3 regions of the Lysinibacillus sp. A1 genome follow, and region 3 is predicted to be linked to each of the others. Evidence: riboswitches for the same ligand, from Rfam matches in the RefSeq annotation. Region 3 holds a riboswitch; each other region holds the start of a gene.
What was found. Region 3 has a riboswitch for cyclic di-AMP ahead of PI85_RS06175 (APC family permease). Riboswitches for the same ligand answer to the same signal wherever they lie in the genome.

Region 1 (11,011 bases), on a different contig from region 3:
GTGAAGGAACTCCGTATTCATCACGTGTTCTACTAATTGATATGGTATTTTGCTTGAAATCTAAATCGTTCCATGTAAGGCCTGCTAATTCACCTTTACCATCCCAGTAGTAGCCAATGTTAGTAAAATTGCATAACGTGTAGCATTTTCAGTAGATTTTGTAGTCAATATTACATTTTCGAGTTTTGGAGCAGTTAAGGCCTCTTTTTGCGTGTAGGCTTAGCGAGAGATCATTTTTCAAAATACAGGGCGTTACTATGATCCATACATTGTGGCAGTTACAAAAAATTGAATATCTACTAGATTAGATGGGGCAGTTAGATGAATAAATTACCTCAAAAAGTCCTTCTGTCTGCATGGATATTCCAATAGACAAAGGATAATGATGAAATCAGAAGTTGGGTGCTGGAGTACAGGACTAGGTATCCGAATTATCGAATTGTCAAAGTGAGTGGTAGTTTTGCAGTTTGTGAGAAGTTAGAGAGCTTTTTAAAGAAGCTCTCCATACTACATTACTTTTCTAACTTGTCAGCAATTCTTAATAGAATTTCAGTTTGTTCTTTTTGGATATTAATGATTTTAAGCACGAACCAGACTATAAATACTACTGGTACAAGATAAAAAACTAATAAAAAGAAAATAGGTATAATTCCAAATAATATTTCCATAACTGTATAAAAACCTCCTTGCTGGATTATTGTACCATAATTAATTGAATATTTGTGGTCAATTTCAGGCTATTAATTTAAAATTAAAAATTTGAAAATTTCGAATATGGAGGGTATTTATGACTGGGATATTCAGAGAACGCAAACGAGAGATATTCTCTGCGCTTTGTAGAGAGCTTGGGAAATCAGATGCTTATGATCAGTATTCTTGGGGCTATCAAGAAGAAAAGTGTATAGTGTGTGGTTCAGAAGTGGAACGTACTCACATTTGAAATACCAGGAGTCAACAACCGCAAGAACAACCTCGTTTTAGTAGACGTGGTAAAATGTTGTCACACATGACGCGGCCAAAAAGGAAGGACTTCAAAGACAAAGCTCGTAGCATGGCAAAATAAGCCGTCTGAATTGATTACAGGACCGATAAAGCTACAAGCTGATATTTATCTCATGCCACCGAAGAAATACCATACAGGACCAAAAAGAGCATTAATAGCTAGTGGTGAAATACGACTTACAACGAAATCTGATACAGATAACCTGATTAAGGGCATAAAGGATGGGATGAGTAAAATCATCTGGTATGATGACGCGCAAATCGTTGAACTAAATGTTCGTAAGTTTTATTCAGATCAGCCTAGAGCCGAGGTGACGATTGAATGGCTAGAAAAGTATAGAATCGATACATCTTATCTACTGGTGAGGTTCGTGAAATCGTTAAACTAAATAATAACGGTAAGGTAAAGGTACTGGCCTTTCGTGTGTTACTGAACAATATGTAAAAGGGTCACTCAAGATAAAAGCGACCCTGTTGAGGGATGATGTGACGGTCAACTAGCGTCACAATCTGGTAAGTGCGTGCGATACACTCAACGTTAATTTGTGCAAATCAAAGTTCCTTATACATTAAGAAAGCCGCAACGTTTGCAGACGCTAGAGCTTTCTTAAGTGAACAATATGAGTAAGGTCGCTTGGGATAGCAATGACCCTACCAATAAGAGAGGTTTTGTTAAACTAGTTTAGCTTAACACTACTATTTATATGCTTAGTTAACTTAGGTTCTATAGTTTATTGCCTTTGGAACAGAAAAAGAGCGACTAAAACATCGCTCTATAAACCTACTATGTATTAAAGAAATTACTTCTTTTCTTTCGAGTCCTTCGATACGTTTTTCTAACTTTTTGATTTTAGAATCAGCTGAAATAGCAAAGACAAATGACAAACAAGCAAAAGAAAAAGCCATAAGTGCAAAAGAGTCCATTTAAATACCTCCAACTAATAAAGAAAAAGTGTTGTAATTAATTTACGGATGCAAATGGAAAAGGTTTCAAATTGCTTATAACGAGTGAAAAAGAAAAAACCGTAGCTTCTAGCATGTTATAGTTTGAATTGGTTAGCCCTTTAAACAAATTCTCGAAAATAAATTTAGCATTAGAAGGAGTTTCTTGTACATGCTATTATTCAACAACGTTTTAAGGAGCTAAATATTGTATGGATCACTTTTTCACACTTAATTTTTGGGAGATGACTCTTAGAACATTATTTTCGTTTTTTACACTACTTATTTTGGCACGAATCCTTGGAAAAAAACAACTTGGCCAACTTACTTTTTTCCATTATATAACAGGAATTTCGATTGGTTCAATAGCATCTCAAATTGCAGCCGTTGCTGAAACACCTTTTTTAGATGGATTGATATCATTAATTTGGTGGAGCTTTTTAACTTTTTTCATAACCATCATTACGTTGAAATCTAAAAAAGCACGAGTACTGTTTGATGACAAACCGACTATTGTCATTCAAAATGGCCTAATTTTAGAATCTGGATTAAAGAAAAATCGGTTGCATATGGATGAACTAACAATGATGTTAAGGGAGCAAGCAATTTTTTCTGTACAAGATGTACAATTTGCAATACTAGAGACAGATGGTAAGCTTAGTGTTTTACACAAAACTTCAGTACAATCAGCTACAAAACAAGATGTTAAAGCAGATGTTACGCCTCCAACATACTTGCCAACAGAGGTTATTTCAGATGGGCAGCTTATTTACGAAAATTTGGTTGAACTTGAATTGACTGAAGACTGGCTTAATAAGAAATTGAAAAAGCAAAGGGTTCATAACGTTAGGGATGTTTATTTTGCCCAAGTTCAAACAAATGGTTCATTGTATATCAGTCTGAAAGATAATAAGGGACAAACTGACCTTTAATACATCTTGTCCTAGCTATTCATTTCGGTCAGTCATAAAAAAAGAAACATTTGAAAGCATGTAATATTAAAAAGCAACAACTAAATCTTTCTCCAAAATAAGAACAAAAAAGCCGCAGAGAGTGAGTATCTCTGCAGCTCCTTTAAGTAGTGGAACACTACGCAAACTTATTTTGATTGTTTATTGAAAATTTATACTTCTTACTTCATTAGTAAAGATTAACAATCTCAGAATAAAAAAATGCTATAACGTCGTCACACACTACAGCTCGAATTGGTTTATGCCCTTTGAATAATGGCTTAGTCATTAGCATTATACCACAACTTTGGAAATGGGAAAAAAGCTTATTTAAGTCCAATTATCGATTTATATGATGGTTCAATTGTGAGATATATGTTCGGTCATTCGAATAATAATTCCCTTGTTTTCAAAACAATAAAATCAGCTATTCAATCATTACAATTAGGCGAACAGCCATTAATACATAGTGATCGAGGTTTTCAATATACATCGAAGGAATTTAAGCGAATTGTGGAAGCTGCCAATATGACACAGAGTATGTCCCGTATTGGTCGATGTATTGATAACGGACCAATTAATCATTTTGGGGCACATTGAAGTGTGAGAAGTATTATTTACATAAGTACGATTCATATGAAGAGTAAAAACTAGCGATTGATGATTATATTCATTTTTATAATTACCATCGTTATCAAAAAAGATTAAGCGGCTTGAGTCCGTTAGAATTCAGGACTCAAGCCGCTTAATACATTTTTTATTATTTCCACTGTCTACTTGACGGGGGGCAGTTCATAATTGCTTTCTTGGTCTATATTTATTTTTATTCTTCTACATTATTTTCAATTATCTGATACGCCTGTAAAAGTTAAGGAATCTGGATCCCTGATAACCATTGAAACAAAAACATCCTCTTTTTTATATTTAACTGCATGGTATGCAATTCCGTCTAATTCGAAATCTCCTTCCTTTTTAATTTTCCACCCATTCTTCATTATAATAAGTTTATAATCGATTGGGATTCTTTTACCAGAAACTCTATCCCATGTTATTATATATGAACTTACTGAACCAATTTTGCTTTTAGATTTTATCTCCACATCTTTTGGTACTGGAAAACCATATAAGAATTCTTCTTTTTCATATCTTGAGTCTATAATATTGGTATATATATAAAATGTTCCTACAGCTACTACTAAAGCAAGTGCAACGACTATTGCTATTTTTTTCATCAAAGTGAACATTCCCAACGAGAGAAAATCTGTTTCGTTTGAGGCTTTGTTTTGGACTTCGTTTCGTACTCTCTCTGACACTACTCTCGATTTTTTCGTTGAAGTATCTTCAAAAATCGTATTACAATATTCACATTTCACAATTACTAAACCATCTTTATATACTTTCTTAAAAGGATTACTGGCTAAACAATTAGGACAATTATTCATTTGTATTCACCTCAATATATCTAACTACTATTTACCATTTTAGGAAACTTCATTATGCCTGTACATAAAAAAAGTACAGGTACTTAAATATTTGTGCCTGGGCTTTTTTCATTCTTTTAACAGAAAGACCGAGATAGCATAAATACCCTTGTTCATAGAACAAACTTTTATTTTATAATTTAATAAAGTTTAGATATAGTATCAATAATAAAATAAAGGATCATAAGTCCTATCCCAATTGCTAGAGCCTTACCTGAAGATTTTTCTTTTTGCACATCATTTTGTACTTCGTTTCGTACTCTCTCTGACACTACTCTCGATTTTTTCGTTGAAGTATCTTCAAAAATCGTATTACAATATTCACATTTCACAAATACTAAACCATCTTTATATACTTTCTTAAAAGGATTACTTGCTAAACAATTAGGACAATTATTCATTTGTATTCACCTCAACATATCTAACTACTATTTACCATTTTAGGTAATTAGATATGTTTTGTACAGACGAATATTTTAGTGATGTGCATATAGCTACTTAAGGTCCAAATCTTCAGATTCTATTAAAATGCAATTGAGATGTTTTTTAAAGGTAAAGAGAGAGTAATTGAGGGTTTCAAAAGCATAGTTGAAACTGCTTTTGACACTTTGATTGGAAACAGTTCTATGGGTGAATATGAAGAAAAAATGTTTTTTGTTTATCCTGAAAACTTCGTAATTGTTCGGGTAGATGTTAAATTTTATAAGTATACATTCTCATCCAAAGGTATTATTGCTGAAACTGAAAATATTTTCTGCTATACCATGGCAAAATCAATTGTTGATCATAAGAAATTATCTGTCGATGAGCTTTTGTATTTGGTGACAGAAATGATGGCGCGGAAAAGATTAGTGAGGTTAAAGCATTTATAAAAGAATTAAGAGATATATGGAAGATGCTAGAAACTGAAGATACAGAAAGTATCCTTTTAAATTACCAACTTGCAGATGCACCACAAAAAGTTTTAAAATCTAGCTCAAATAATAATTTACCTTCAGTTTCGAATATTAATGAATTAAAGAAATTCGCAGAAGATAGAGATTGGATTGTCAAGGAAGTGTTATCTGATAAATTAGAAATAAAGAATTACGAAATTGAAAAATTATTCTCTCAGGAAGAGAATCCGAAGTTTGTTCTTGCTAATGATTCAGCATCAAACGAAGATTATCAAAGATGGACAAAGATGATTTATGAAATTGATGAAGCATATGGCGAAGTTATAAGAGAAAGAGAAACAAATCCAGTGATCCATTCTTAACTAATATTCTACAACAATTGACCAGTTCACATCAAATTGAACTGGTCTTTAAAAATTTTATTTGCTAAAACAAGAACACTTTTGGATGAGTGACCTAAATGAATACCAAAACCCTGGTACTCATTAATTTGAGCATTGACTTTTTTATTTCCACAAATATTAATACTTGCCAAAAATCTGTTTTGTTAATTTCTTTATATATAATTGTAGTACAGATACAAAATTAAATTGCATATATTCGAGTTCTCAGACCCAAATTCAAGAGCAAATAAATATAAATCTCAAATTCAGGCCCAAGTTCAGTCTCAGATTCTAGCGCAACTTCAAGCTCCGGTTCAAGAGCAGGCTCAAACTGATACCGATACAATATCAAATGTTGGATATCCTAAATTAAACGTAATTAACGTCCTAAATTCGTAAATTTAGTTTGACAATAAAAAAAGGCCAACTATAAACATAAATCAGGTGACACCTTATATAAAAAAATTATAATTAAGGAAGACCGAGAAATGTTTCTAGAGCTTTATTTTGAATATTAATTGAATTCCTCCGATATTTAATATGTTACAACATACACCAATGGAGTGATTAGTTTAATAAGCATAGATAAATATTTTCCTTGTTTACAAAATTTATATGAAGGAGTACAATAATTCCGTAAATCAGAACTAATAAAATATCGGCCAAATCTCAACAATTGAGAACGGAGGACCCATTATTTTGGGGTTAATTCTGCCTTGCAGAAAGGATGAGATATTCTCTTTCGCCATCCTACCCGTCAGCTAACTTCGTCGGCTAAAGCGAAGGAGGTCATAAAGAAGACCGCCTAACTCAAGTAATTTTTTATTGCTTGTTTAGATCGGTCTTTTTTTATTTTCCAATAAAAGGGTTGCGAATGGTTTTTATTCCGCACATGATTCATATAAATTCAAATTTTGGGTAAAGTAATGTATTACTATGTACCACACTTAGGAGATAAAAATGAAGAGCTTAAAAGAAAATCTTGATCCTGCAAAGATTCTTGTTTTGGGATTCGCTATTCTAATTTTTATAGGTGCTTTTTTATTAACTCTACCTATAGCAACAGAAGATGGTAAAGGTCTAGCATTTTTAGATGCATTATTTACTGCTACGTCGGCTACATGCGTTACAGGTCTTGTGGTTGTTGATACCGGTGAAACATTTTCATTGTTTGGAGAAATTGTAATTCTAATCCTAATACAAGTAGGTGGGCTAGGATTTATGACATTTGCAACCTTTTTATTTGTTCTATTAGGGAAAAAAATTTCTTTAAAAGAAAGGTTGTTATTGAAAGAAGCTTTTAATACAAATTCAACTGCTGGCGTAGTTAGATTAGTTAAACGGATATTAATTTTCACTGTCATAACTGAATGTATTGGTGGTATATTGCTTGCCGTTCGTTTTTCATTTGATATGTCTATTGGTCAAGCAATCTATTATGGATTCTTCCATGCCATTTCAAATTTTAATAATGCTGGTTTCGATTTAATGGGAGGGTTTAACAGTTTAACTGATTATGTTGACGATCCCATTGTAGTTTTAACAATTAGTTCTCTTATCATCTTAGGGGGATTAGGTTTTATTGTGATTAATGAACTTTATGAATATCGTGAAATTCGTACTTTCTCGGTACATACAAAGGTTGTTTTAAGCACAACGCTTATCCTTATTGTTGGAGCAACTATTTTAATATTCTTATTTGAGTATAATAATGTAAAAACATTAGGTTCCTTATCTCCAACAGGAAAAGGTCTTGGCGCTTTATTCCATAGTGTTACACCTAGAACTGCTGGTGCTAATACATTATCTATGGGAGATTTAACTCATGCAACCTTGTTCTTAACCATCTTTTTGATGTTCATTGGAGGAGGATCAGGTTCGACTGCAGGTGGTATTAAAGTCACTACGTTCGCAGTATTAATTATAACTGCCCTTTCTCAACTAAAAGGAAAAGAAGAAGTAGTTTTATTTAAACGTCGTATTGTTATTGAAAATATCCTAAAGGCACTAACTGTCGCAATGAGTGGTATCATGATAGTAGTTGTTGTCACTTTCATGTTAAGTATTACGGAAAAAGGTCATGTATTTATAATGTATCTATTTGAAGCCACTTCAGCATTCGGTACTGTTGGTTTATCGATGGGGTTAACGCCTGAGCTTTCACCAATTGGTCGTTTTATAATTATTTTAACAATGTTTGTGGGGAGATTAGGACCTCTTACATTAGGTTTTGCAATTACTAAAAGACGTAAACAGGAAGCATACCGACGTCCAAAAGGTAAAATAATGATTGGATAAATAAACGGGGAGTGTATAGAGAGTGGATAAAAAACAATATGCTGTGATAGGATTAGGAAGATTTGGAACCAGTATCGCAAGAAGATTACATGAAGCTGGGCAAGAAGTTTTGGGTATAGATTTAGATGAAGAGAGTGTAGAAGATGCTGAAACTTTTTACACACACGGAGTTATTGCAGATTCTACGGATGAGAAGGCACTTAGATCCTTAGGAATTACCAACTTTGACTGTATAATTGTAGCAATTGGTGATGATATTCAAGCAAGTATTTTGACTTGTATGCTACTTAAAAATCTTGGATTAAAAAAAATAATCGCAAAAGCTATTGGAAAACGTCACGGTCAAGTTTTAGAAGCAATAGGAGTGGATTGGATTATCTATCCTGAAAGGGATATGGGAGACCGAGTTGCCAATCAACTTCTTTCACCAAACACTCTCGATTATATTGAACTTTCTAAGGATCATAATATAGAAGAAATTATTATCCCTTCAAAAATGGTTGGTAAGAACTTAAAAGAGCTGAACATTCGTGCTAAATTCAACGTTAGTGTAATCGCAATTATAAGAACTGGAGATATTATCGTATCTCCATCCCCTGAGGAATTACTGCAAAGAGAAGATCTGTTGGTAACTATTGGTAAAAGAAGTGATTTAGCAAGGTTCTCAAGTTTAAATGACTAAGAGAACATGTTGATTTAGCTTTGACAAGTATATAATGTAGCAAACAAATAACCAGGTGCTCGAATGAGTACCTGGATTTATTTAAACTAAACCTCTAATTCATCATGTTTCTTCTTTTTAGGTACAACTTTCATTACTACAGTAACAGCCTCATCTATAGTTTCTCCAAGCATCGATTTCAGATTATACACCAAGTTTTCAACCTTATCGGCTACCCACAAAACAATGATGCCTCCGCATAATGTAAACCCAATAATATCATGGGCCATCGCCTTTATAATTTGAGTAATCGAAAAATCTTACGTATTTCCATTTCATCTAAATGGCGAAGAAAATTGGACAATTACCATTGCATAACCTTCTTATTACCTAGTGTCACCCGAATTAGTACAGCAGCCGTTGTGGTTGGTGTTATATCGAGAGCGAATGCCAACACACTCAATTGTTCGAAATCTCGCTGTTTGAATTTAATCGTCACTTTGCCTTTGTTAGGCTGAACCGTTATCCTCAATTTCGGCCTTTCTGGATATCCCATGGTGTTTGTATCTTTCCATCGATAATCTCTCCTGAACCACTTTCTGATCTCTTCGACAACGAACTCTGACACTGCCCCAGTATTACATAACCTTTCTGCAGCATCCTTTACAGGTTCATCACATATATCTGCAAATTTGTATAAGGGGGCATTTGGGTGAGTAATGAAGGTAGGAAGAACAAACCTGTCAGCTTTAACATCAGTGATGAACACGATTTCGCACTATTAAATCATGCAGAACAAACAAACCCGTTGACTGGTAAGCCACGAAACGTCAGTAAGTATGTAAAGAGGTTAATTGAAGAGGATATGAAACGACCACCTCAAAGTAAATTTAGGATTGAGCGAAATGAGCCTATCATCATAGAAGAAGAAACGTACTCAATTGAAACTAAAGAGGCCATGAACAGTTTTATATAAAACAAAAAATCACTCTCTAAATGAGTAGTGATTTTTTTATACACCTGCCATATAATAATTATTATGCAAACTAATAAAGTGGGGTACAAACTTTCAAAAACGGTAGTACCTCACTTTTACCCCAGTTGATTTACTTTTATAACCCCTTATTACAAAAAACCTGGCATTTATGAAAACAGTATTTTTAGGTAAGCCTAGAAATGCTGATATAGCAAGGGTTGTGGGGTATGACTTATGAGTGTACCCCACAATTGACGCATGGATTTATTCTATTTTAATGAATAAAGATTTTGCTTGAGTTGCTTTCATTACTTTCGTTAATTTAAAAACCCAACTACAAAAAAATTTGTAGTTGGGTTTTCGTAACATGATATTTATACTTGTACTACTTTTAAATAGCTACTTAATTTCTATACATTAACTCCGTATACGTATCACCATATGGAGTTGCAGTTTCAGTGATATACGTGTTGATAATTGTACCCATAGGATTTCTTACTACATTTTTTACTTTGTGGTAAATAACATCTTTTCTAACACCAACACGGATATATTTAGTAGGGTACTGCGATTCATAAGTCCTTGTAGATGTAAAACTATGTGAAAATGAAATACCGAACGTTGATGAACCTTGTGCAAAGGAGCCGTTTATACTCCAAGTGATTCCGCCAGCGATGGATACACTTTTCACTTTATCCCAACCTGGTGTAGCGGGGTGATAACCAATAAATGCGCGTGAAACAGTGTATTTTTCAAGTGTTGTCTGAGTTGTCTGATTACATGTAGCACATAAAGGTTGTATGCTGTTATTCAGATAAGATTGGTAATCTTCTTCTGATTCAAACAAAATCATGCCACCGTCTTCTGTTGGTACGCTATACCTATCATCTGTCACAAATTCTAAATCTTCAAAGGGTAGTAATTCTGAATCACTTTCGGCTGCATGGACTAAAAGGCTACTGCAACTAAAAACTAAAAATAACACAAAGCTAAAGAACAACGAACTAAGTAACTTATTTCCAGTTATTGCTGTCATCTTTTAACAACCTCCCCTGTATTTGTAATTCAATTTCCATTATATACTAAGTGGCAATATTTGTATATACTAGTTTAGATTATTGTATAATATGTAAGTATTAACTAAAGTTATTAAATTTTAAAAGAAGGTGGAAAAAGAGTCGTGAAAAAGAGGTTAACAGTTTGTGCTTTACTTGGATTATTGTTAATGCAAACGGCTTGCAGCTATAGTGTGGATGTTAACTATGAAGAGAACAATCCCGAAATTGTTCTTTCTGAAAATACAAAATTAAAAAATTTAAGAGTACTAGAACTGGATGCTAATCATGAAGAAAGTAAGAAGGTTCTTAACATATTTGGAGAAGAATTAAAGGATGGAATTTATGCTTATGATGAAAATGAACA
Region 2 (11,011 bases), on a different contig from region 3:
ATGTGACGCCCCCCTAAACTCTTTCCATTATACCAAAGGAGTAAATCCTATTACAAGATAGTGAATAGATTTCTAACATGTTCTACTTTTTTATCTGATCACAATGTCTGTCTATTAAACCCATCATTTTAACACATAAGAAACAACAATAAACTCAGCAACTATTATGATGAAAAATGCGATAAAATTCAACAAAATTGTCCGACCAGATACTTGTTTCCCGATTTTTCGCTTTGACCAAGCAGGTACAAGTAAATTGCATAGGACTAGCAACAATATACAATAGATAAGCTGAAATGGAAACCACCAAATCGTATAAAGCCAAAAAGCTTCAAGTTTTTGTAATAAAAAAACAGAACTAAAGCCAAAAAAAGTGGCACGCATCGCTACAGTTACACGTACTAAAACTTTTAAAACACTGTGAGTTGCTAGTAATAATACAAGACCTATGGAAATGGCGACAGGAAGCACTAAACGAAAAATCGAATGCCTGTCCCCATCGGCTAAACGAGGTTCTATAAATAAAATAAACGGTTCCGCTTTCGGTCCACCAAAAATATGAAAGAAAATAACGCCACAAACAAAGCTAACGGCAATGATGGAAGCGTGATAAAATATAGACACCGTACGAGACATAAACATGCTCCTTTTCTATCAAGGTTTGTACAGCTTATGCTCGTCCGTCTCTATTATGCTAAAGATTATTTTCTAAATGGGCAGCAAGCCAAAGTACAGCAAATGCAGTTTTAGCATCAAATATACGTTGATCTGCGACCATTGATTGTGCTACTTCCAACGAAACTTCTAAAAGTTCGACAAACTCATCCTCATCTAATGCTGCTTTATTGTCGATGATATACAAATCCTTCGCTACATATAGATGAATGACCTCGTCTGCAAATCCCGGCGACGTTGCAAATGTTTGTAAATATGTAAGGCTGTGCGCGCCGTAGCCTGTCTCTTCCTCTAATTCACGGCGAGCTGTCATTGCTGGTTCTTCACCAGGTTCAAGTTTCCCTGCTGGAATTTCAACAATAGAACGGTCAAGTGCCTTACGATATTGTTCCACTAACACTAATTTACCCTCATCTGTCACAGCAATTACCGCAACCGCTCCAGGATGCTTAATAATTTCGCGCTTTGCAACCTGACCATTTGGCAACATGACATCATCAACTTGTAGTTTTACAATTCTTCCGTCATAGATTGGTGTCGTTTTTGTCGTTTTTTCCTCAAACTTTTTCATAGACGATAACCTCGCTTGTCCTTCAGATATGTTCATTGTACCATTACAAGTAAAGAAATCGAAGGAGGTCGTTTCATGAAAAAGAGGAAGCTTGGCACTAGTGAATTATTCATTTCTGAAATTAGTTTAGGAGGCATGTCACTTTCGACAGATAAAAAGCAAGGAGCTACTATTGTCGATATGGCATTAGATGCGGGCATAAATTATATAGATACTGCCGATTTATATGATTTAGGGGCTAATGAGGAGATTATTGGCGCGGCATTAGGAAAGCGTCGTCAAGAGATTATACTTGCCACGAAGGTAGGTAATCGTTGGACTGAAGGTGTGCAAGGCTGGCAATGGGATGCTTCGCCATCTTATATAAAACAAGCTTTTCATGATAGTTTGAAACGGTTAGGAACGGACTACATCGATGTTTATCAGTTACACGGTGGTACAATCGAAGATGACTGGGATGGTATTATCGACACTTTTGAGAGCCTGAAAAAAGAAGGACTTATCCGTGAATATGGCATTTCCTCGATTCGTCCAAATGTGTTACAACGTTTTTTACCTACAAGCTCTGCTAAAAGTGTCATGATGAAATATAGTGCATTAGATCGTCGCCCCGAAGAGTGGTTTGACTTTATTGCGAACGAAGGTGCTTCTGTTGTAACTCGCGGCACAGTGGCAAAGGGCTTATTAACAAATAGCTGGCAGCAACGTCTTCAACGAGTAAACGGTTTTAACACCTATTCTTCAGAAGAGTTAACAACAACGTTAACAAACTTAGCTTCACAGTATAATGACTTACATGCATTGGCACTAGCCTTTAATTTAAAAGAGTCAGCAATCGCTTCTACAGTGATTGGAGCAAGCTCACAGGAGCAACTAGCACAGACCCTCTCTGCCTATGAAAATACGGCTGCTATAACCAATTTTGAAGCAGCAAATACGTTAACGAAAAATGAACAATATGTAGAACATCGATGAAAAAGTGGTTAATCTTCATCATCTGTCTTGTTGTGCTTATCATTTCCTCGAGCATGACTTACGAACAACAAAGTATTTTACCAAAGCTTAAAGATTTATTAGCTAATAAACCTTTTGAAAAACAACTATCCGTTTTAAAAATCCCTTATTGGGACACAGTCGTATCAGTTGAAGAACGTGGTTATTTTCCATTTGTTGAATTTTTAATTCGTAAACTAACACATTTTATCGGTTTTGGATGCATTGCGCTCGGTTTGTACTTTGCATGGGGAAAACGCCGTTTTGCAGCAACTATTGCTATTGCTGGAACGGCTTTAATTGCTATGCTTGATGAATTTCGTCAAAGCTTTACACCAGGTCGCACAATGAGCGGTCAAGATGTGCTTGTTGATACAGCTGGAGCCATTGTTTTTGTTGGTGTCGTTGTGGTCTTCAGGAAATTGTTGAAAAATAAAAGACAAAAGGCACTATACTAGCCTTTTGTCTTACATATATAATCCTTATAGAAATCTCCAATAATAAAGAGACTCCGTTTCTTTATATAAGGTAGCCCCTGCTTTTTCTAAAACTCGATGCGAAGCGAAATTATCTTTTTCTGTATCTGCAATAATATACTGAACATTTGGTTGATGATGTAGCCAGTTTATCATTGTTATAATGGTTTCTGTCATATAACCACGTCCTTGAAAACTAGGAAAGGTATAATAACCAATCACCACTTCCTGCCTCTCATTTGGCATCCCTTTTAGCATAATGCCCCCAATAGCACAATTCTGTTCTTTACATACAATCATCCAATTCGTATGCCAAATATAATTTTCTTCATCTTCCAAAACTTTGGAGCGTCTATAGTTCAATGCCTGTTTTAGCTCATCATCAATAATCCCCTCTAGCTTATGTAAAGAGAATTCAACTGCTAAATCATTCTTATGCTCTATTAGCAATTGTAAATACTTAGCATTTAAAGGAATTAATCTTAATCTTTTAGAATATAATTCAAACATCATTGTTCTCCTATCATAATTTAATCTATTTACTAAACTATAATAAGGTATATGTTATTGGCAGCGTCTCCCACATCATGATTTGTTACTTATAGAATATCGACTTTTTTGGTTATCCAAAAACAGTGAACCCACATGCGCGAATTCACTGTTTCCTTATTAATATTTCGTGCCTTTATCGCCATACTCGTTTAATAATTCTTCAAACGATTTATTTTTTTCTCGTTGCTTACGTTCAAAAGCTAGTTTTGCTTGGCGCTCTTCTTCTGCCGCCTGTTCTTTCACGGTTAAATCTTGCTTTGCCGCTTTTAATTTAGCTAACACATCGCCACCTAGCTGGTCTGCTAATGTGACTGCCTCCTGCTTTGGCAAGCTCGCTGTCATGCTATTGCTTGTCTGTTGTTGTTGTTTTCGTTTCTTTCCCATTTCATTCACCTTCTTATTGACATCAAGGACGCTTCACTACTGTAGCTACCCCTTGACCACCACCGATACATAACGTGGCTAAGCCCATTTTCGCATCACGCTTTTCCATCTCATGTAAGAGTGTGACCAAAATACGAGCACCACTTGCACCGATCGGATGACCAAGAGCAATCGCGCCCCCGTTGACATTTAGTTTATCATGATTAAAGCGTAATTCACGATCAACAGCAATCGATTGTGCTGCAAATGCTTCATTTGCTTCAATTACATCTATTTCATCTAATGTTGCTGCTGCCTTTGCCAGTGCTTTTTGTACTGCTATAACTGGACCAGTTCCCATAATTGCAGGATCTACTCCTGCGCTTGCATTGGCTGAAATAATCGCCATTGGTTGAATACCAAGCTCTTGTGCCTTTTTCTTCGACATCACAACAACTGCCGCTGCCCCATCGTTAATGCCTGAAGCATTCGCCGCTGTTACGGAGCCATCTTTTTTAAATGCGGGACGTAGCTTACCTAGAGATTCCTCTGTTACACCTGCACGTGGAAATTCATCCTTGGCGAATACAATAGGCTCTCCCTTACGCTGTGGAATCTCAACAGCGACGATTTCATTTTCAAATTTGCCTGCTGCAATTGCTGCCTCTGCGCGTTGCTGAGAACGAGCTGCAAAAGCATCCTGTTCTTCTCTTGAAATTTCATACTTATCACATAAATTTTCAGCTGTAATTCCCATATGATAATCATTAAAAGCACACCATAGACCATCATGAATCATAGTATCCACTACCTTTTGATCGCCCATTCGGAAGCCTTCACGCGCATTTTTTAAAACATAAGGTGCCTGGCTCATATTTTCAAAGCCACCAGCCACGACAATATCAGCATCACCTGCTAAAATAGCCTGCGTTGCTAAATGCACAGCCTTTAAACCTGATCCACATACTTTATTAATTGTTAATGCTGATACTTCATGTGGTAAACCAGCCTGTATCGCTGCCTGACGAGCTGGATTTTGTCCAAGACCAGCCGATAACACGTTCCCCATAATGACTTCATCGACTTGTTCCCCAGCTACTCCTGCACGCGCTAAAGCGTCCTTAATAACAATGCTACCTAAAGTTACAGCTGGTACGTCTTTTAATGTCCCCTGAAATGAGCCTATAGCTGTTCGTACAGCGCTCACGATTACTACCTCATTTATCATGTCCATTCTCCCCTTTTCCCCGTTCAAAAATCAACACTGCTGCATATGCTACTAGCAGATATGTATATTTTAACAAATATTTTGACGATTTTCGATAATAGAAATAATCGCAGTTTTGCCAAAGTTATTGTAAAATGTTGACGTGTTTTAAACAATCTCAGTTGGGAACATTACAAATAAGAAACAGCATGTGGAGGTGTTTTATGATGAAAAAGAAGATGCTTTTATTCTCTGGTATTACAACAACGCTTGCCGCAGCAGCTACTGGTCTGTTCGGCTTCGCGCTTTCCAATAAATTAATGTATATTCAACAAAAAGATCCTGAATTTGTTCGTGAACGAGAAACGACAGCCAAACGCTTTGATGAGGCTTGGTACAATAAAAACTTGAAATGCGAATTAAATATTGATTCTCCTAATGGTTATACGATTCGAGGAATTATGCTTCAGCCGTTGCAAACCAATAACACGATCATCATATGTCACGGTGTTACCGAAAATAAAATAAATTCCGTTAAATACGCTCGGCTATTTGAAAGGCTTGGCTATAATTCAGTCATCTTTGACCATCGCCGTCATGGCGAATCTGGTGGCAAAACAACTAGTTATGGCCACTATGAAAAAAATGATCTTGACGCAGTAGTCAATACAGTGAAAGCCATGATTGGTGAAGATGCAATACTAGGTATTCATGGAGAATCTATGGGTGCAGCAACAATGTTACTTTATGCAGGTACGGTTGAAGATGGTGCTGATTTTTATATTTCTGATTGTGCATTCTCCGATTTTTCCATGTTGCTCAAGCAAATTGCCAAAACTGAATTTAAATATGGCTCTATTATTCCCATTCGTTTTGCCGATTTCTTTGTCCGCCTCCGGGACGGCTACTCCTTCAAAAGTGTGACCCCCGCCGAAGCAGTGACCCATATTGAAAAACCTGTACTTTTTATCCATAGTATCCCTGATTCATTTATTCCAGCGTCCATGTCACTAGATCTTTACAATAAAAAAGTAGGTCCTAAAAAATTAAAGCTATTTGATACTGGGGCACATGCCCAATCCTTTAATGAAAATATGGATGAATACGAAGATTTAATTCATGATTTTTTAGAAAGTTTTATTTACCAAAAAATAAATCGGGATTCTTCCTCCTCCAATGTCATTCCATTCCATTTTTAACGCAAATAAAAACCTTGCTTATATTATTCCTGCAAGGTTTTTTTCCATATTTATTCTTCAAAAACGATATGCCATTCCTCTCGTTTCGCTAAAAATTCCTTCGCTAATGCTTGTGCTCCTTCTAAGCTATGACTCGCAGCCCAGCCACATTGTACCTCATTACATGCAGGCACTGCTGTCGCCTTTGTCACGTCAGTAAATGTTTTTTCTAAAATAGTTAATAGGTCCTCATAATCTTCATGATTAATAAGGGATACATAGAAGCCTGTCTGGCAACCCATTGGACTGAAATCAACGATATGGTCAGAATAATTACGAATGATATCCGCAGATAAATGCTCTAAGGAATGCAAAGCTGGCATTTCCATATGCTCTTTATTAGGTTGCTTCAAGCGAATATCATATTTGTACACTTCATCGCCATTTTTCCCTGCTTTAACTCCCGCTAACCGAACATACGGGGCTTTTACTTTTGTATGATCTAGATCAAAGCTTTCTACATTTGTCTTTTCGCGTTCCATATTTAACAGCTCCTTTTCTATGAATACTATTTATTATAGCTAGTTTTTCTAAAATTAGTGGGAATATTTTAAATTGCTAGTTTTTTTATGTTTTCACAGAATATTTCAAACGAATAGAGTTAAAAATTTTTTCATTCTTGTTTCTAAAAGACTGCTACACATCTTACTAACATAAGAAATTGCGTTGTAAAAAAATTTTTTACAGCCTTTTGTTAAAGAATTTCATAGTCAGTTTCAAATTTCTAAATCGCTGAAGCCAGTTGAGACAAGGAAATCAAATATTTACAGATCATTAGAAAATCCAAGGGGTGAATCCTTTTTAGGTAGGGCTACTCAAAGGTCCCAATCCGACAGCTAACCACGCAAGCGTTATATGAGAAGGAAAATGGAGCCATATTCATTTTTTGAATTGGAAAATTTCGGAATCCATTGAGGACGAGCATCTCGTTTGATGGATGGAACGTTATGAATTGGGTCGATGACATAGTCATTAATGAAAACGAATTCTTTCTGCCTAAGTGAGAGCTTCATTCTCAGTAATTAAAGTAGAAATCGGAGGGAAACAAACTATGAACAAGCAAAAAAATAAAGGGATCTTTTATGGCTGGTGGATCGTAGCTATTTAATCGCATTCCAGAAATTATTGATGCGAGGCACATATGACCTTCACACCATTTTAACACCTTCACTTTATAATAATATAGATCTTTGTACATTAGTCGCCCCTTTTGTCAAAGAAATTGTCGGTGAGGAAAACTTACAGATAGACGAAGAACCTTTAGCTGGTACAGAAGATTTCTCTTATATTAACCAGCGTGTACCAACGATGTTTATGTGGGCTGGATCAAACGGTTTAGGAAATCAAAACTATTCACTTCATAATCCCAATATTATTTTAGATAAGGGTGTTCTACCGTTAGGTGTAGCTGTTGTTGTACATAGTGCAATTAACTGGCTGAACGCTTCTCTTCATTAAAAACAAGGGGATGTCTCAACCATTTTGAGACATCCCCTTTTATGAGTCCATGTAAAAAGCAACCAGTTACCTTAACCAGCTGCTCCTTAAAAATTCCAATTATTTTTGGAATTTATTCATTTGTGCCATCATTTGACGTACTTGCTTTTCAGACGGCGTACGACCCATTTGTGCCATCATCATACGAATCATTTGCTCATTAATAGGTGGGTTTTCTTTTAAATATTTCATCATAGCTTGACGAGCGAAATAGAAACCAAGTGCCGCTCCCGCTGCTAATGCGATAATTACGATAATAATCCAGCCCCATGTAGGCATACAACCAACCTCCTCCACTACAATATACCGAGAAAAAACTCTCCACGCTCCATTATACACCAAATGATAGCATGTTACTATATATTGTAGTGAAATTTCCTAGTGCATTGTATACTTCATAGGTTTCAACCATCCACATTCATTATCTTGTTTATTGAAAGCAATAAATCGTTCACTCATTTTGGCAAGCATTTGAAATAAATCTAAATCTAGCATTCGTGAACCCTCACAATAAACACAAATCTTACGATCCACTAAATAAATAGCCATTTTGCCTTTTATCGGATGTTCTAAAAACAAAGCATTACGAGCTCTTTCTAAATGTGCATATTTGGAATCAAGTTGATGCTCCAACATTGCTGCTATTTCATCAAAACGAACGGATTCACATATATACGCAAGCTCTTTTAAGGATTTCTCATTGGCGTCTTCACAGCCTTGCATCATCTCTAACAACTTTCGCTCTCTGCCAAAAATAAACGTTAAATGCTCTTCTTTTATCTTATATATGGAATAGGTTCTCACCAGAAATCCTCCTTCGCTCAGTTTATTTTCCATAAGTATAGCTCATCCCATCTTGTTAATTTGTCAAACGGAGGAAGGTTTCATCTTCTATTTTTGTCGAAAAGCTTCTAGTTTAGGATCTAAAAATTACTTTATGGCAGATGATAATTAGCTCTTAAAATGAACTGCTATTTTTCAATGAAAACAAGCAAGATACACTCATTGTGTACATCAAAAACCCACTTTTATTGCAGCCTAGATAGTTCTCAGCCTCAAGACCTAGTAGAAAATCAATTTCGAGTCCGTTTTAGACAATCTTGTAAATAGGTAACATAAAGGTACAAACGAAAGGAGCTAAAACAAATGAGAAAATTTCTTTTATTAACTGGAGGCGTTATCGCAGCATGTGTTGCACTAGCCTTAATCGGACCATTGGCAGGCTTACTATTCTCCGGATTATTTGTAGCACTAGGGATGCATTTTTACATGGCGAGCAAGTCTAATTTCGGTAAAATCTTTTGGTTCGCGGTTGGTCTAATCGGTATCCTATCAGCAGTATCGAACATTCCTGCAATGATTGGTCTTGCAGCAATCGCAATTGTCTATGTCATTTATAAAAAATGGAATGGCGAAGATGTAAAAATCCCAACAATTGAAAGTAAAAAAGAAGAAGATCCATTTACAAACTTCGAAAAAGAATGGTCAAATTTAACAAAATAAAAGGAGAGAATGAATATGAATTTATTTCAACGTTTTAGATATACAGTAGAGGCAGACTTACATCAGTTATTTGATAAGAAGGAACAAAAAAATCCAATTGCTATGTTAAACCAGTACATCCGTGAAGCTGAAAAACAAACAGAAGAAACAGGTAAATTATTAGAACGTCAAGGACAATTAAAAGAAAAGCTTGAGCAAGAATATCAACAAAATGCAGATTTACTCGCTAAACGTGAATCTCAACTGACATTAGCACAAACTAGTGGCGAGCAAGATTTAATTGATTTTGCAACAGATGAAGTGACAGCTTACACTGCCCGTAATCATACATTACAGGCAAGTATCGAAGCAAGTACACGTGAATATTTCGAGCTAGAGCGTAAATTTGAAACAATGAAACATAAAATTAAAGACATGAAAGTTCGTCAATTACAGTTAATGGGCAAAGAAAATGTCACTCGTGCCCATCATCAAATGGATGGTATGATAGCCAAAAACAATAAAACAAATTTTGAAGATTTGGAAGCTTATATTGATAAATTGGCTTATCAAATTGACAAAGATCATGAAGTTACAACATTTGAAGCAAGATTGGCACAATTAGAAAAAAAAGCTTCAGAGGAAAGCTCTCCACTGCTAATTGAAAATAAATAACATGTTATAATGGAAGCAATGCGCCAACTCTAACCGGCGCATTCTTTCACGTTTTAAAACAGAGGGTCCCATTCCCTCTTTTATACTAATAGTAGAAAGAAGGGTGACCCTCTTGCAAAATTTCACTACAAATAAGCTCACATTTTGGGTACTATGCTTCTTTTTACTCGTTTTTATGGAGCTTACTATTTTTAATAATGGTGGCGCTTTTTGTTTATTGATTGGGGCCGTACTGCTTTATTTAAGCTTTGCTAAAAAAGTCCGCTTTTTTAAATGGACCGGCATATTCTTCATTGCGATTGCATTATTCACAATGTGGAGCCTCCGTCTATTCATTGTCATTATGCTCTTATATATGCTTTATCAATACTTACAACGAGAAAATGAACCAAAAATAGTTGGTGCTGAGCTTTTTGAAAAACTATCTACCTCGAAAAATGACTTAATTGGCACCATACCAGCACCAACAGAAGCATACAAATGGCAAGATGTGCAAATTCAACGTTTAGCAGGAGATATCACAGTTGATACGACTCAAACGATTTTGCCTGCTGGCACAAGTCTAATTACGATTCGTCAAGGGATTGGTAAAGTTCAAATCTATATCCCATATGAAATACCTTTTCGTATACACTATACGACCCTATTTGGTGAGCTTACTTGCTTACATGTGGGTCCACAACGTATTTTAAATGAAAGTGTTAGCTTTTCTGATGGAAATCCTGAGGATGCAAAACGCATTTTAATTATTCATGTTGCAACATGGCTTGGAGATTTGGAGGTGCTGCGTAAATGATTGCCTTTATCTCAAGATTATTTACCTTATTATTCATTTTAATGAGTGCTACATTCGGATTGCTTGTTGCAGTATGGGGAAATCCTGATGAGAAAACTTGGGAACCTTTATGGCGACAAAATTATGATAATTTTCCTCTCGGCGGAATTATTGTAGTCAGCCTATTTGCTCTTAGCTTCCTTTTTACCAGTTGGATTAGTATGACTGCTCGTGCCCGAGAAGCTCAAGCAACGAAAATTATAAAGCAGTTAATCGAACCTGATTTTGTGCTTTCTAAAAAGCAAGCCCTTCCGAAACCATTAAAAAAAGCACTTGTGCAAACAAGTGAATTAATAGATACACAGCGTAAAAGTCTACAGCGCTTATCCAATGAACGTGCAGAAGCTCATGACAAAATTATACAGGAACGTATCATTGCTGAACGTCAGCGTCTGGCTAGAGAATTACATGATTCTGTGTCGCAGCAATTATTTGCGGCCTCCATGT
Region 3 (11,011 bases):
GCATTATTTTGATAAATGAAAAGGTACTGTCATAATCACGACATTTCTGTGAAATAACAATGTTGTACGTATTAATAAGCTTGATTGATTGTGAAGCATATGATGCCAGCCCTTTTTCGGTAAAAATTGAGGGATGACAACCGTTACTTTATGACCTGTTTTCGCACATTGATGGTCCACTTTATCTATAAATTTGATCAATGGTTGTGTGATGCTACGATAAGCCGAATAATAGGTTACTAGTCGAATGTCTGGTTGCCAAGCCTGCCACTTTTCTTCGAAGGCTTTTGCATCAGCTTGATCGAAAGCCACATAAAAGGCAATAATTTTATCAACCTTTAGTGATTTCGCATAATGAAGGGAATTTTCAACCACCTTCGTTATACCAGCTACTGGTACGATGAATACATTTCCTTCAATAGTAGCGACTTCCTCTTTACTCAATCTCAGCTGTTCTCCAACGGCTTGATAATGAAGCTTGATCCGATGAAATACAAAAATGATAATTGGTAAAAAGACAAACACTGGCCATACCTGAGGCAACTTCGTTACAAAAAACATCATCGCTACGATAAACGAAATAGCTGCACCAATTGTGTTAATCGTAAATTTTGCCATCCAGCCAGTAGGTTTTTCACGCCACCATTTTCGCATCATTCCCGTTTGCGCTAATGTAAACGGAATAAATACCCCAACAGCATAGAGTGGAATTAAATGCTCTGTTGCCCCATCAAATAAGATGATTAAGACAATGGCTGCTAGCCCTAGCATCATAATGCCATTAGAATACCCTAGGCGATCCCCACGCATTTGAAATATTCTCGGAATAAAACCGTCTTTTGATAAATTGACAGCAAGTAGAGGAAATGCTGAATAGCCCGTATTAGCTGCAAGTACCAAAATCATCGCTGTTGCACCCTGTACTATATAATAAAAGAAATTTCGACCAACACTTGCTTCTGCTAGTTGGGAAACGACTGTCTCTTCCGAAGTTGGCGCAATTCCGTAAAAATAAGCTAAACTAACAATACCGATAAATAAAACCGCTAAGATTCCGCCCATTGCTAACAATGTTTTAGCAGCATTATTAGGAGCAGGATTTCTAAAATTAGGGATTGCATTCGATATAGCTTCTACCCCTGTTAAAGCTGAGCTCCCTGACGCAAATGCCTTTAATAATATAAATAAACTAATCCCTGCGACAGGTGTACCTATCTTTGGATGCAGCTCTGCTGGCACCTGACCTGTTGCAACATTATAGAGCCCCATCCCAATCAACACTAGCATAACGACTACAAACAGGTAGACAGGGTATGCCAAAACAGAGGCGGACTCTGTTACACCACGTAAGTTCAAGACCGTTAAAAAAATCACAAAGATAATAGCAATTGGCACATTGTATGGGTGCAGACTTGGAAATGCCGATGTAATTGCATCTGTCCCTGCTGATACACTTACCGCTACCGTTAAAATATAATCAACGAGCAATGAGCCACCTGCTACAAGACCTGCGTTCACACCTAAATTTTCCCTAGAAACTACATAAGCGCCGCCCCCGTGTGGATAGGCGAATATAACCTGACGATATGATAAAGTCAGCGCCACCAATAGGACAACGACCCCTACCGCAATCGGTAAAGAATACCAAAATGCTAATGTTCCCACAGTCATCAGGACAATTAAAATTTGTTCCGGTCCATAGGCTACGGAAGACAAAGCATCGGACGATAATATTGCCAATGCCTTTGTTTTACTAAGCTTTTGTTCCCCTAACGCATCGGATCTTAATGGTTTGCCGATTACATAACGTTTAAATGAGGATTTCATCAATAAACACCTTCTAGTTTCTTAGATTGTGTTTCGCCTTCCTAAATGAGATCAAAAAACGCCTACAAGTCATCACTAAATAAGACTTGTAGACGCTCATCTGTCTGCCAAGCTCCAACTTTTCTGCTCTTAACGCTTACGAGGTTAGCTGTCGGATTCGGGCCTGAGTAGCCCTACCCTTCAAAAGAAGAGATTCACCCCAAGGATTGCTTATACGATCCGTCTAAAATGGGTCCCCCGCGTCTAGTTTGCTTCAGCGATTTAGAAATTTGAAACTTTAATAATGATGTCATATTACGCCTGTCGATTAAAAAAGTAAAGAAGAAAATTTTTATTTTTTACAAGTGAAATACATAGACTTTTTGAAATACATTGTTAATACCCTGGTAGAAATTAATTTACCCGCGAATACCTAATTTAAAGGCATTTTACAACAAAAAAGCCTTAAAAGTATGCTCTACTTTTAAGGCAACAACTATTATTAGTCTTCCATATCTTGTTCAAAATCAACAATTTCTCCTGTAATCGAATCAACATCAACATCATATTCATATTGCCCATTTTTTAACTCGATTTCATAAATACCATCATCTAATTTAATTTTTGTGACTGTACCCTTTGCTTTTGTTAGAGCCGCTTCAATAGCCTTTTCTTTACTTATAAGGTTAGTAGTAGTATTAGCGTTAACCCATTCATTATCATCGTCATCTTGACGCTCTTTCTTCTGCTTAAGTAATTTACCAGTATAGGCATCGAATTTTAAATCATACTCTTCTTTATCAGCATGCACCTCTACCTCATAAACAGAGCGGTAGCGATTTTGATCTAGTTCAATATCTGCTACTGTCCCATTCACTACTGCTAATGCTTTCTTTTCGATTTCTTGCATGGATAGGATCTTTTTTTCTTGTGCACTTCCTGATAATAAAGTTGTTGAACCAATTGCCGCTCCAACACCAAGAGTCACCACTAATGCAGGAATCATCATTATTTTTTTCATGTTCATCTCTCCTTTGTTTTATCTGCTTTTAGCTTACCAAGCAAAGATGATAGAACTATAAGAGGAACATTAGAATTCCATGAGAAAACTCTTTAATCGTCCCATGAAACAGAAAGGACCTTTCCAGATACAGCATGAATTTGGAACGTGGCTTCTTCATGCTCTGTTTCAATTTCAACTAAATAATAACCGCCCTCCGCAGTATCTTCAAAATCTACAGAATCCACTTTCCCTGTTAATTGTTGCAGCGCTATATCAATGGCTTGCTGTTCGGTAATAATGTGAGGTTTTTCAGGCTGATTTAATGGTTCTACATCTTTTTCAGATAACACTTCACCCGAATAGCCATCTACTGTTATATCTTTTTGCTTATGCTCCTTTTCAACACGTGCGGTATAAATGGTATCCGTGAGCATGACGCTTTCTACCTCACCATATTTTTCTTTCACCATTTTTCTTATTTGATTTTCTGTTAACAATAATTTACTTTGCCCTTTTTGCAACGTTAGATCAGAAACCTGCTGTGTTGTAGCATCAAGCATGGCTGTATATTTCAAATTCTCACGTGTAAATTGTATTTCAAATGAATTTCCACGCTTTTTTACTTCTGAAACTTGACCCTTATAAATAGCTTCGATATGGCGTATGGCCTCCGCTTCACTGAGAGGCTCCTTTTGAAAATAGCGATTTTGAATAAACCAAAGCACTCCGCTACAAAGAAGGACAATCACAATAAGTATTAAAACCCACTTTTTCATTGCTGCCCCTCCTTTGGTATACACAAGGTAAAACTTGAACCTTCTCCAACTGTACTTTCCACATCTATGGTGATGCCCAATTGTCCCGCAAGTTCATGTGCAATCGCAAGCCCTAAGCCAGAACCGCCTGTTTTACGATTACGATCCTCTGTGACACGGTAAAAACGCTCAAACAAATGTGAAACATGCTCTGCAGGAATACCGACGCCAAAATCCTGAATCGTCATTCGTACATGCGTAGTAGTTTCAGCTGTGGAAATATGAACGTCATCCTCACTATATTTCCTAGCATTATCAAGCAAAATAAAGAGTAATTGCTTCAAATTTTTTTCATCACTGTCAATAAATTGTGGTGCTTCTTCTGCGTCGACTATAAAATTCCGATGGTATGCCTGCTGCATTTGTGCAGCCACTTTATTAAGGAAGGGAGCTAGCTCTAGCTGTTCAATATGAATATCCATATGCTCATTATTTTTGGCTAGCTCTAATAATTGTAATACCATTTCATGCATACGAGAAGATTCATTTGCAATAGCCTGTAGCGATTCCTGCGCTACTTCACGATTGTCAAAACCTCTTCGCAAAAGCAACTTTGCATAGCTTTCAATGACAGTAATGGGCGTCTTTAATTCGTGAGAAGCATTTGAAACGAATTCCTGTTGCTTTTGATAGTGCTGTTCAAGCTTCTCCATCATCATATTGAACGTTCGATTAATTTTTGCTAATTCATCCCCACCTTTAGCTGGGATGTCCATTTTTTCATATTTTCCCGTCGATGCACTTTTGCGCATTGTCGCATTTAAGCGTTCTAGTGGTAACAAAATTAGGCGACCGAGTGCCAAGCTCGCTAAAAAGATTGGAATGGTGGCAATAATGGACACAACGATCAAAATAGCCTTTAATAAATCCAGTGTACTTTCTACTTCCTCCATGGATTGCTGTAAGGTGATGTCCACAATTGTCCCATCCATCCAAATAGTAGGCATTGTATAGGCAATAGAAGTAACATCTGGCATGTCTAGAGTGGCCTGAACCTTGGTCTTTAAATTTTCTCCATCATATACATAGATAGCACCACCAGCTGGCATATATGCTCTTAATACCTGCTGTAGGTTGGTTTGTGTATTTAACTGGCTTAATGTTGAGCTTAAATCATTCGCTCGTGTATGAAGTTGACTATATTCCGTATTATAGGCAAATTTCTCGTACAAAAAGTAAATTCCACTGTTAGTTGCCACTAAAATTACTAGCATTAATAAAGTGGTAAGTAGATGAATTTTTGTTTTAAGCTTCATGATTTATTTTCCTTCAGCACATAACCTACACCGCGAACTGTTTGAATAATGGGTGTTACATTAGCGATTTCAAGCTTTTGGCGCACATAGCGAATATAGACATCCACAACATTTGTATCTCCGTAGTAATCAAAGCCCCATACCGTCTCTAATATTTGTTCCCTTGTGAGCACCTGCTTAGGATGCTTCATTAGATATAACAATAAATCGTATTCTCTAGGAGTCAGTTGGATCTCCTTACCATAATAAATAACTTCTCTTGTCTGCTCATCGATCGATAACTGTCCAAACGATACACCAACCTTTGTTGGACTAGCCTTTTGAGAAAACCGTAGTGCATTCCGGATACGGGCCAGTAATTCTTCAATTTCAAAGGGCTTTGTCACATAATCATTAGCTCCCAAATCCAATCCCTTTACCTTATCCTCCACCTCACTTTTAGCAGTCAGCATAATAACTGGGGTCTGTGATTCTGTTGCGCGAATACGCTTTAGTACATCTATGCCACTCATTTCGGGTAACATAATATCCAGTAAGATTAAATCCCATTGCTGCTCACGATATTGCAATAAACCGTCTGCTCCTGTATGGGCCATCACCGCTTCATAGCCTTCAAACTGAAGCTCTAACTGGAGCACTCTCGCAATATTTTCTTCATCTTCTATAATTAAAATTCGATTGCTCATGTCGAATCAGTCCTTCACCTTTTCTTTCATCGTAAACGATACAGGTAAGGAAAGTCTAATTAGAAATTGATGAGAAATGTGCATACTTATTTTTTAAAAATTTTAAGCAAAGCGCTTCCCTTTTTCTAATCCTAGCGTTAGAATACTATTATCTTATTTTCCTCTAGGAAACTTTATTTCACAAACGATACTTTTTGAAATGAGGGAACAAATATGGTATACAAACAAGTCACAAAATCGTCTGCTGAGGCGGTTTTAGATGGAGATATAAAAGGTTGGCGACGGTTTTTACCTTTTCTTGGACCTGCATTCATTGCAGCGGTCGCCTATATTGATCCTGGCAATTTTGCCACAAATATTACAGCTGGCTCTCAATATGGTTACTTACTCCTTTGGGTAATAGCCTTTTCTAATTTAATGGCGGTGCTCATCCAATCCTTATCTGCCAAGCTTGGTATTGCGACAGGAAAAAATTTACCTGAGGTGGCACGTGAACATTTTTCTAAAAAGACATCTATATTTCTTTGGATTCAGGCTGAATTAGTCATTATTGCTACCGACCTTGCTGAATTTATAGGTGCCGCATTAGGGCTTTATTTGTTATTTAATATCCCTATGCTTCCAGCAGCTATCATTACAGCAGTCGGATCATTTGCTATTCTAGAGCTTCAAAGAAGAGGCTTCAGAGCCTTTGAGGCAGGCATTTCTGGCATGGTTTTAATTGTCGTATTAGCATTTGCCTTCCAAACATTTTTAGCACAGCCAGATTGGGGCGAAGTAGCGTTTGGTATGTTCACGCCACAATTTGAAGGGGTGGATTCATTACTATTAGCAACAGGTATTTTAGGTGCGACCGTCATGCCCCATGCTATTTACTTACATTCTTCTTTAACACAAAGTCGTATTATCGGTCGTAATGAAGAAGAAAAAAGACGAATTTTCCGTTTTGAATTTATTGATATTATCATCGCTATGATCATTGCAGGAGCCATCAATATGAGTATGCTCATTATCGCGGCAGCAGTATTTCACACACAGGGGATTGTAGTAGAGGATTTAGATGTTGCCTATAACGGCCTAAAGAATGCTCTCGGCCCAATGGCTGCTATTTCCTTTGGTCTTGGTTTACTAATTGCTGGGCTAGCTAGCTCCTCTGTAGGGACATTAGCAGGTGACGTAGTAATGCAAGGCTTCATTCAACGAAAAATACCACTTTATTTACGGAGAGCCATTACAATGGTGCCTCCGTTAGCGATTATTGCATCTGGTGTAAATGCAACCCATGCGCTCGTTCTTAGTCAGGTTGTGTTATCTTTCGGTATTGCATTCGCCCTCGTCCCTCTCGTTATGTTTACAAGCAAACGAGACATTATGGGTGGTTTAGTGAACCACCGTATTACTACTATTTTAGGCTGGTTTGTAGTTGTCATCGTTGTGGCATTAAATATTTACTTACTAGGTGAAACAATATTTGGATAAAATAGTGAATTAATAGACTAACAAAAGGCATCGAGAAGAAAAATCTCGATGCCTTTTTGTTGATAATCTAAAGGTGATAATTATAGACAAATTTACTACCATTGGATCCATGATCCGATGCTCTTGTAGGATAGCTAAAGCAGCGCAGAAGTTACAGTTAATTTCCTCATTGAAATCACCTTTATCGAATTGCTATCATCATCGTTCGATATCAACATAACTTATGAGTACCTGGCCCTTTCATTAAACATCGACCTTCTCAATATTGCGGATAGCTAGGTAGGCAATACTAATACCTATGATTGCTAACGAGATTGGAATAATAATGATGTCATTTAATGTGAAGTTACCTGTATTGGATGAAGTCACTGATACGATTAGAATAGAAGAAATAATTGTTGCTGGAATAGAGTATTTTCTCATTCCGAAATATAATGGAATTAAGGCCATCCCTGAGGCAGCAATTGCATTCATGAGTACAGATGGTATATGTTGCATGATTAAAGTATTAGATAAAACATCAGGAATTAAATCAAATTTATCGCTTACGATGCAAAAGATGGTTGTAATCAAGATATTTGAAACGATGATTGCACTAAAGGTAAAAAGCATGACAATCGCAAGCTTAGCAGCGATTAATTTCTTTCGGCTTACAGGATACATAAAGGCCAATGTGATTGTTTTAAACTTATATTCTCCGATAATCAGCTTAGCTATTAATGTAGCTGCAAAAATAATAAATACGGCTCTGACAAATGAATCGATGACACTTAAAGCCATTTCATAATTTGCAATATCAACTTCCCCTTCTACTTTAGAAATAAATAAAATCATAAACATAAATCCTAAAATAATAAAGTTAGCAAACATAGCACTTTTAACATAGGAGCCTAAATGATATTTTTTCATTTCCAAACGCATTAAATTAAGCATGAACAATCCCTCCATTTATTAGCTTAAGGAAGTAATCCTCTAATGTGCTAGTTTTTTTGCTAATCTCCTCTATTTCAATGTCATGTTCAATCAATGTTTTTGTTAGAACCTTTTGGGATACTGTCAAATCATAAATTCGTATAGAATTGTCATCCATCAGTTTGAAATTAGCCATTTTCAATTCACTTTCTAAAATAAAGGCTGCCTTCTTACCATCGTTTACGATCACTTCAATATAGTCGGCTTGATTACGATTAATCGTATCCATCGTTACTTCAGTAATGAGCCTACCTTCCTTGATGACACCAATCGTATCGGCCAATTGTTCAATTTCCCCTAATATATGACTAGAGATAATGATCGTAATGCCATACTCCGTACAGAGCATTTTAAAAAGCTCTCTCAACTCTTTAATCCCAATGGGATCTAGTCCATTAATTGGCTCATCTAAAATTAGGAGCTCTGGCTTTGTAATAATAGCGCGTGCAATACCTAGTCTCTGTTTCATCCCTAATGAGAAATCTTTTACCCGTTTCTCCTCTGCATTTGTTAATTTTACAAGGTTAAGTACATGGGCAATTTCCTGCTTATTGTAATAGCCCATATATTCGCAATGCAGTTCTAAGGTTTCCCTAGCCGTTAATTTTTCATAGAAAATAGGATATTCGATAATCGTTCCCATTCTTTTTAATAGTTCATACGATTGATCGGTCAACCTCTCACCAAATATTTCAACATCTCCACTGGTTGGCTTCGTCAGATTCGTTAGCATCTTCATAACTGTCGTTTTACCCGCTCCGTTAGGGCCTAAAAAGCCGTAAATCTCTCCCTTTTTCACGTTCATATTGACAGCAGAAACCACTTCTTTTCCTTCGTACACTTTCGTAAGCTGATTTGTTTTCACAATGTATGTCATGTCAATCTCTCCCTCAAATGTGGCTATTTTCATTATAAAAAATGAAACTCTCTAATTTATTACTGGATTCTTACAAATTTCTTAAGAGCATAAGAAAAGCCTGTAAAGCACAATAAAAGCTCTACAAGCTGTGATTTCAATACACCATTCGTTTTAATGCAATGGTAAAAATGGTCTTTTTATAGGGAATACTTGATAACTGGATGGAACCGTCCATCATTTCCACTAATCGCTTTGTAATCGTTAAACCTAAGCCACTCCCCTGGAAGGATTTATTGCGAGAGTCCTCTAGCGTGTACATTCTCTCAAAAACACTATCAATATGGTATTCATCGATTCCTTTACCACAATCCCATACATCTATATAAATAGTCGTTTCATCATTTCTTACGGTTAAGCCAATTACATTACCATCCGCTCCATAGGCAAGAGCATTGGATAAAAGATTGTTGAGAACCCTATCTAACGCTTCTTCATTACCAAGGGCATACATAGGTGTTTCAGGGATTGTAATAGTAATATTTAGTCCCATGGACGTGACCATATCGTAAAATGATAATATATTTTTACGGCTAATTTCACAGACATTGATTTTAGTGATTGGATAATCTGTATCCCCTGCCTCTAATTTGGCAAGATCGAAAAATGTATGAATAATTTTTAATACTTCTAATGTTTTAGCATGTACACCCGCTAATAGTCTTTGACGCTCCTCTTCACTAGCTGAGCCTTGAAGCTGAAGCATTTCAATATAGCCTAACACAACCGTTAAAGGCGTTTTTAAATCATGTGAAATATTGGCCAGCATTTTTTTCATGGAATCTTCCATTTTGCGATGGGTCGCCTGAACTTTTTGGTGATGGTCCAGCCAAGCGTTTATTGAAATAAGTAGCTGTTGAATTTGTGAATTGCTCGTAGTTACCAAAATCTTTTCGTTACTTTTTTCTTGAACAATGGCTTGGAGTTTTTCATTCATATATTGGATCGTCTGATTTTGTTCTTTTTTTGCTTTCCATTGAAAAATAACTATTCCTATAAGCACCACAATTATGATTAATAGAATGATTATCATATCTGTTATCCTTCAAACTTATAGCCAATTCCCCACAGCGTCTTAATATACTGGGGATTGGATGGATCATCTTCAATTTTTTCGCGTAGCCTTCGAATATGTACATTAATAATATTTTCATCACCGTAATATGCATCTTTCCATATTAGCTGATAAATTTGCTCTTTCGTAAAAACTCGGTTACGGTTTGTTACAAATAGCTTTAAGATGGCAAATTCCTTTGATGTTAGCTTCACTTCTTGTCCATTTTTATTTATTGAGAAATTAACAATATCTATCTTTAAATTGCCTATAACTATTACATCTTGTTTGTGATCTATTTGGCCAGCGTATTTCGTAGCTCTTCTAATAACGGCCTTTACACGAGCTGAGAATTCCAGCATAGAAAATGGCTTAGCAATATAATCGTCTGCCCCTAATCCCAAGCCAAGCGCTTTATCTACATCACTATCCTTTGCGGACATAATGATGATAGGAAGTGCTGCCTGTTCTCGAATGACTTTTAAAACTTCTAATCCATTAAGCTTAGGAATCATAATATCTAGGATGACTAAATCAAAGGTTTGATTTAAACAATATTGCAATGCCTCTTCTCCATTATTGGCAGTGGTGACTTCGAAGCCTTCCAATAATAAAAAATTCGCTACCATTTCGCGAATAGCCTCATCATCTTCCACTAGTAAAATATGTTTTTGCATTTTCATGCACCTCTCTCTACTAGAAAGTCAAAAATCACACTTCCATATCTATAGTATATTACCATATATATGACATTAATTTTGTAATAATTTTAAAGGTCCCCCGATAAAAAAAGCTGTTCCATCAACCATCATACAACGGTTTATAGAACAGCTCTTCTATTTAATTTTCCACTTTTAAATCACAATCTTTAAGAGGAAGCATTTTTGTTTTATGTTTAATTTTGTACCCTAGCCATAGCAATAGGAACAGTGGAATACCAATATAGGAAACAAGGATACCATACCAATCGATTGTACCTCCGATAAACGCTGTGTAATTCTGTCCAATTACAACAATCATACAA

Region 1: linked by a shared signal. The riboswitch ahead of PI85_RS22085 (TrkH family potassium uptake protein) and the one ahead of PI85_RS06175 (APC family permease) in region 3 are both predicted to bind cyclic di-AMP.
Region 2: linked by a shared signal. The riboswitch ahead of PI85_RS12395 (M20/M25/M40 family metallo-hydrolase) and the one ahead of PI85_RS06175 (APC family permease) in region 3 are both predicted to bind cyclic di-AMP.

The regions. Positions count from the first base shown of each region.
Region 1 covers NZ_JSZM01000040.1:78,669-89,679, reverse strand. The annotation lists gene PI85_RS24480 (hypothetical protein) at 788-940, shown strand; partial or broken gene PI85_RS22125 (RusA family crossover junction endodeoxyribonuclease) at 1,053-1,391, shown strand; gene PI85_RS22120 (hypothetical protein) at 1,720-1,926, opposite strand; gene PI85_RS22115 (DUF421 domain-containing protein) at 2,157-2,876, shown strand; partial or broken gene PI85_RS24965 (transposase) at 3,201-3,643, shown strand; gene PI85_RS24555 (hypothetical protein) at 3,737-4,336, opposite strand; gene PI85_RS22100 (hypothetical protein) at 4,516-4,776, opposite strand; gene PI85_RS22095 (hypothetical protein) at 4,915-5,247, shown strand; gene PI85_RS22090 (hypothetical protein) at 5,271-5,633, shown strand; cyclic di-AMP (ydaO/yuaA leader) riboswitch at 6,305-6,445, shown strand; gene PI85_RS22085 (TrkH family potassium uptake protein) at 6,615-7,952, shown strand; gene PI85_RS22080 (TrkA family potassium uptake protein) at 7,975-8,634, shown strand; gene PI85_RS25130 (hypothetical protein) at 8,721-8,855, opposite strand; gene PI85_RS24475 (hypothetical protein) at 8,978-9,145, opposite strand; gene PI85_RS22070 (hypothetical protein) at 9,326-9,589, shown strand; gene PI85_RS22065 (hypothetical protein) at 9,993-10,625, opposite strand; gene PI85_RS22060 (hypothetical protein) at 10,770-11,011, shown strand, end outside.
Region 2 covers NZ_JSZM01000012.1:593,907-604,917, reverse strand. The annotation lists gene PI85_RS12445 (Fur family transcriptional regulator) at 1-2, opposite strand, end outside; gene PI85_RS12440 (hypothetical protein) at 124-636, opposite strand; gene PI85_RS12435 (NUDIX domain-containing protein) at 695-1,246, opposite strand; gene PI85_RS12430 (aldo/keto reductase) at 1,322-2,221, shown strand; gene PI85_RS12425 (VanZ family protein) at 2,218-2,697, shown strand; gene PI85_RS12420 (GNAT family N-acetyltransferase) at 2,722-3,225, opposite strand; gene PI85_RS12415 (YqkE family protein) at 3,385-3,651, opposite strand; gene PI85_RS12410 (acetyl-CoA C-acetyltransferase) at 3,674-4,858, opposite strand; gene PI85_RS12405 (alpha/beta hydrolase) at 5,065-6,036, shown strand; gene PI85_RS12400 (S-ribosylhomocysteine lyase) at 6,087-6,557, opposite strand; cyclic di-AMP (ydaO/yuaA leader) riboswitch at 6,796-6,942, shown strand; gene PI85_RS12395 (M20/M25/M40 family metallo-hydrolase) at 7,165-7,533, shown strand; gene PI85_RS12390 (YneF family protein) at 7,633-7,851, opposite strand; gene sirA (sporulation inhibitor of replication protein SirA) at 7,951-8,376, opposite strand; gene PI85_RS12380 (hypothetical protein) at 8,719-9,075, shown strand; gene PI85_RS12375 (PspA/IM30 family protein) at 9,091-9,729, shown strand; gene liaF (cell wall-active antibiotics response protein LiaF) at 9,842-10,525, shown strand; gene PI85_RS12365 (sensor histidine kinase) at 10,522-11,011, shown strand, end outside.
Region 3 covers NZ_JSZM01000008.1:188,703-199,713, forward strand. The annotation lists gene PI85_RS06175 (APC family permease) at 4-1,827, opposite strand; cyclic di-AMP (ydaO/yuaA leader) riboswitch at 1,947-2,096, opposite strand; gene PI85_RS06180 (PepSY domain-containing protein) at 2,309-2,827, opposite strand; gene PI85_RS06185 (PepSY domain-containing protein) at 2,920-3,585, opposite strand; gene PI85_RS06190 (cell wall metabolism sensor histidine kinase WalK) at 3,582-4,880, opposite strand; gene PI85_RS06195 (response regulator transcription factor) at 4,877-5,566, opposite strand; gene PI85_RS06200 (Nramp family divalent metal transporter) at 5,780-7,045, shown strand; gene PI85_RS06205 (ABC transporter permease) at 7,289-7,978, opposite strand; gene PI85_RS06210 (ABC transporter ATP-binding protein) at 7,971-8,894, opposite strand; gene PI85_RS06215 (sensor histidine kinase KdpD) at 9,031-9,966, opposite strand; gene PI85_RS06220 (response regulator transcription factor) at 9,972-10,664, opposite strand; gene PI85_RS06225 (amino acid permease) at 10,828-11,011, opposite strand, start outside.